Regions from separate parts of the Rossellomorea vietnamensis genome, predicted to be linked through region 2. Evidence: riboswitches for the same ligand, from Rfam matches in the RefSeq annotation. Region 2 holds a riboswitch; the other holds the start of a gene.
The links. Region 2 has a riboswitch for S-adenosylmethionine ahead of N5C46_RS17220 (methionine ABC transporter ATP-binding protein). Riboswitches for the same ligand answer to the same signal wherever they lie in the genome.
Positions count from the first base shown of each region.

Region 1: linked by a shared signal. The riboswitch ahead of metK (methionine adenosyltransferase) and the one ahead of N5C46_RS17220 (methionine ABC transporter ATP-binding protein) in region 2 are both predicted to bind S-adenosylmethionine.

Region 1 is NZ_CP104558.1:3,777,120-3,779,599, reverse strand. Features, by position in the region: gene metK (methionine adenosyltransferase) at 87-1,289, opposite strand; SAM riboswitch class I at 1,505-1,648, opposite strand; gene pckA (phosphoenolpyruvate carboxykinase (ATP)) at 1,968-2,480, shown strand, end outside.
Region 2 is NZ_CP104558.1:3,365,928-3,368,407, reverse strand. Features, by position in the region: gene N5C46_RS17225 (methionine ABC transporter permease) at 1-372, opposite strand, end outside; gene N5C46_RS17220 (methionine ABC transporter ATP-binding protein) at 362-1,375, opposite strand; SAM riboswitch class I at 1,445-1,550, opposite strand; gene N5C46_RS17215 (LacI family DNA-binding transcriptional regulator) at 1,735-2,480, opposite strand, start outside.

The DNA of each region.
Region 1 (2,480 bases), 410 kb from region 2:
GGTCTGATACCTCTCAGAAACCAACCCAGAATGCAATCACGAAAAAGACCAACACCCCAAAAAGTGTTGGTCTCTTCTATCTTTCATTATTCAGCCAATGCTTCTGCTTTCAACGCATCCGCTTTGTTCGTGCGTTCCCAAGGAAGATCGATGTCATTGCGACCGAAGTGTCCGTAAGCAGCTGTCTGCTTGTAGATCGGACGACGAAGATCAAGCATCTTGATGATTCCTGCAGGACGAAGGTCAAAGTTATTGCTCACAACGTCAATTAATACATCTTCTGAAACTTTCCCTGTTCCAAATGTATCAACGGAGATGGATACGGGCTTCGCCACACCGATTGCATACGCTAATTGAACTTCACATTTCTCAGCAAGTCCCGCTGCCACGATGTTCTTCGCAACATAGCGCGCTGCATAGGCCGCTGAACGGTCCACTTTCGTTGCATCCTTACCAGAGAAGGCACCTCCACCGTGACGGGCGTATCCGCCGTAAGTGTCAACGATGATTTTACGTCCTGTCAGACCTGCATCACCTTGTGGTCCACCAATTACGAAGCGGCCAGTCGGGTTGATGAAGTATTTCGTTTCTTCATCGATCAGTTCTTTCGGTACAACCGGGTCGATGACATATTCTTTCAGGTTGCGCTGGATTTGCTCAAGCGTCACTTCAGGGTGATGCTGAGTCGAGATAACGATCGTGTCGATGCGGACCGGCTTATCGTTTTCATCGTATTCAACGGTTACTTGTGTTTTTCCATCCGGACGAAGGTAAGGAAGGATCTCTTCTTTACGTACTTCCGTTAAGCGACGGGAGATTTTGTGTGCAAGGGAGATCGGAAGAGGCATAAGCTCTTTCGTTTCATTACAAGCGAATCCGAACATCAACCCTTGGTCACCAGCACCGATTGCATCGATTTCTTCATCCGTCATTTGACCTTCACGGGCTTCAAGGGCCTGATCGACACCTTGAGCGATATCCGCAGACTGCTCATCAATGGAAGTCAGAACCGCACATGTTTCAGCATCAAAGCCGTATTTCGCACGGGTATAGCCAATTTCACGGATCGTTTCACGAACGATTTTCGGGATATCGACATACGTATTCGTAGTGATTTCACCGGCAACGAGCACAAGACCCGTCGTGACAGACGTTTCACACGCTACACGTGCATTCGGATCATTGGTAAGAATTGCATCAAGAATTGAATCAGAGATTTGGTCACAAATTTTATCTGGATGTCCTTCGGTTACGGACTCAGATGTAAACAGACGACGTTTAGTTGACATCAAGGTTCCTCCTTAAGCATATTTGTCAAAAATCTTCTTCTGACAAAACAGTAAACAGATACGGTACTCATTTCCCTAAGTAGTATGAAGTAAACATGATTCTTTTATCAATCAATCATGATTTATGTGCATGTGGTCCACTATAAACAGAAAAAACCCTTCCTCAGGAAAAAAGCTTCAGAGGAAAGGTTTCAGATCATAGCCGCGCCTTTTCTCTCTTATCGTTCAAGGTTTTAGAGACCTTGCCTCAGTTTAGCACCTTCGCTTAATCGGATTCATTAAAGAAATGGATCCATTCACTATTTAGCAGGTTGCTGGGTTTCATAGGGTCTGCTCCCTCCACCAGCTCAGGATAAGAGTATCCGTTCAAGGAACAATGATAACGGTTAGGACAAGTGGTGTCAACTTTTTTTGAATGACAGGTTTAACCATTCCTTTCATGGTTTCAACCTGTTTTTTTATCATTACATAACCTAATGGGGTAATGAGGCTAAACATTTAGAGGTGGATTTCATATAAATAAGAAGAAACATGCTTTATTCGGTCAAGAAATGTGACAAAATGAAGACACATTATAAAATTAAATAAATAGTATAGACTAATAGCTTGATTGTGTTATACTATTTTTGTAAAGTAAACGATACCATTTAAATAAATTTATATAAAGGAAGGGTTCGAATGAATTCAGTGAGCATGTCTAATGAATTAACGGAATTACTTAATGGTCAAAACATCCAGGAACAATTATCTGTTTCTCAACTAGTCGAAAAGGTCCTTCAGCGAAATGAAGGCGTTTTAACTTCATCAGGTGCAATCAGAGCAGAAACTGGTAAATACACAGGACGCTCTCCTAAAGATAAATTTATTGTGGAAGAACCAACGACGAAAGATAAAATCGAATGGGGTTCTGTCAATCAGCCGATCTCATCGGAATCGTTCGATAAATTATATACGAAAGTCATCGAATACTTAAAAGAAAAAGAAGAAGTATTTTCATTTAAAGGGTTCGCAGGTGCCGACCCGAAACATAGACTACCGATCCAGGTGATCAATGAATTTGCCTGGCATAATCTGTTTGCCCACCAATTATTCATTCGCCCGGAAGCAGAAGAGTTAAAAGATCACAAGTCAGAATTCACCGTCATTTCAGCCCCGAACTTCAAGGCTGATCCTGAAGTCGACGGCACTCAC
Region 2 (2,480 bases):
GATGACCCCTTTATCAATCTCCCTGAGGGACGTTTCTACCATTCTCGCAAAAAACGGAATACCCGCAACCGAGAGTGATACCGATGCCGCCGTCGGTCCGATCGTCGTCCCGGTCAATAGTTTGGTTAATGGTAAAAGGGCCACTAATAGAATAATGAAAGGAACCGAGCGGACCATATTCACGACGAATCCTACCACTTTTTTAATCACACTATTTTGTAAAAATAAGCCCTTGTCTGTTACGAAAAGCAGAATCCCCAGCGGCAATCCCACTATAATCGCTACGGCTAATGAGATCCCCACCATATACACCGTTTCAAAAAAGGCTTTATTCAATTCTGGCAATATAGAAGTCAATGAATCAGGCAACATCCTCAAGCACCTCCAGGCTTTGTGTCTTGGCCGTGATATAACGGATCGCCGCTTCGATTTCGTCAGCTGATCCGATCAGTTCCATGATGAAGATCCCAAGTGGGACATCCTGAATGTATTCAATTTTACCGTGGAGGATATTCCCCCGCACCTTGTACCGCTGAAACACCTCTGATACGACGCTTTCCTCGGCGATGGATCCTTTGAATTGAATCTTGATGAGCTTCCCCCTTCTCGATTCCACCAGATGCTGTGGCAGTTCGAATTGGAGAATCGTTTCGATGAACTGCTTCGTCAAAGGCTGCTTCGGTTCGGCAAACAGGTCATACACGGGACCTTCCTCCACGATCTTCCCGTCCTGCATCACGGCCATCCTGTCACAGATTTCCTTTACTACTTCCATCTCATGGGTGATGAGCACAATTGTCAATCCCAGTTCCTCGTTGATTTTTTTCAAAAGCTTCAAGATCGATTTCGTAGTATTCGGATCCAGGGCCGATGTCGCTTCATCACACAGTAATACCGATGGGTTGTTGGCAAGTGCCCTCGCAATTCCGACTCTCTGCTTCTGTCCTCCGCTGAGCTGTGCCGGGTAGGAGTCGGCTTTGTCTGAAAGACCGACCATCTCCAAGAGCTCGACGACTCTCGGTTTGATTTTCGCTTTCGGTACATGGGCCGCTTTCAAAGCAAAGGCGAGATTATCAAACACCGTCTTCGATTTGATGAGGTGAAAGTGCTGGAAGATCATGCTCGTTTTTTGCCGGGCAAGTCTTAACTCCTTGGATGTGAGCTTCGTGAAATCCTGACCATCGATGATGATTTCCCCTGATGTCGGGGTCTCTAATAGATTCAGGCAGCGAATGAGTGAGCTCTTCCCCGCTCCGCTGTACCCGACGATCCCGAAGATCTCCCCTTTTTTAATAGTGACAGAGACGTTGTCGACACCGACCACCGTTTGCTTTTTCGTTTTGTACGTTTTTACTAGATTCCGAATCTCGATCAATGTGCACACCCCTTTTTCTCCAATAAAAAATGCCTCTTTCAACTGAAAGAAGCATCGCCTGTTTATCTCGACTTATCTCTCAGAATGAAATCATTCTGCAGGAATTAGCACCGTTCCATTTCTGGAGGTTGCCGGACGTCATAGGGCCTGATCCCTCGGTCACTCTTGATAATTGAATGTATGTAATTTTCAAAAATTTATCTTATAGAGGATAATACTGGGTATGGAACGGGAAGTCAATAGGGGATTTCGGTAGTGTTTTTATGTAAGCGCTATCTTCATTGATGTAGCAACAAAAGATTTTTGTTTATAAAAAAACGACCTCTCCCATACAGGAAAGGTCAGGCTCTTCCTCTAAGTCAACGACTTTTCACCGAATCTCTCTCTATCAGCTCCGTTGTGAGTTTGTAATACGAATCGACCTCTTCCTTCAAGAGCATCTGAAAGATAAGATGAACGGCCAGTGCACCGGCTTCATATTTCGGCTGTCGCATGGTTGTCAGTGGCGGGGATACGTATTCTGACAGTTGGATGTCGTCAAAGCCCATGATGGAAATATCCCCTGGAACAGAAATGTTTTTTTCGTTCAGTGCCTGCAAGCCGCCGATGGCCATTTCATCATTGGCATAGAAAATGCCCTGCGGGACATCCCGTTGAGCAATCAGCATTTTGGTCGCCTGGTAGCCCCCTTCACGAGTGAAGCCCCCGGATACTTTCCATTTCGACTTATAGTCGATACCGTGTTTGTCCAAAGCTTTCCGGAAACCCTGGAAACGAAGCTCGTTGTCATGGGAGTTGTAAGGTCCGCTGATAAAAGCGATGTTACGGCTCCCCCTCTCAATCAAGTGCTCAGTGGCCACGAACGCTCCGTGAACATTATCGACTTCGATCTGGGTGACGTAATCGCTTTTGATGCTCCGATCGAGGACCACGATGGGAAAACCTTCCCTTGCCGACTCCAGGATCGTCTCGTCATCGATATTATGGGCAAGGATGATGACGCCATCGACCCTTTTTTCTTTTAAAAATTTCACGGCGGTGGACTGTGCCCCACCGATGGAACTGCAGGCGATCAAATCATATCCATTCGTGGAGGTCACATCCT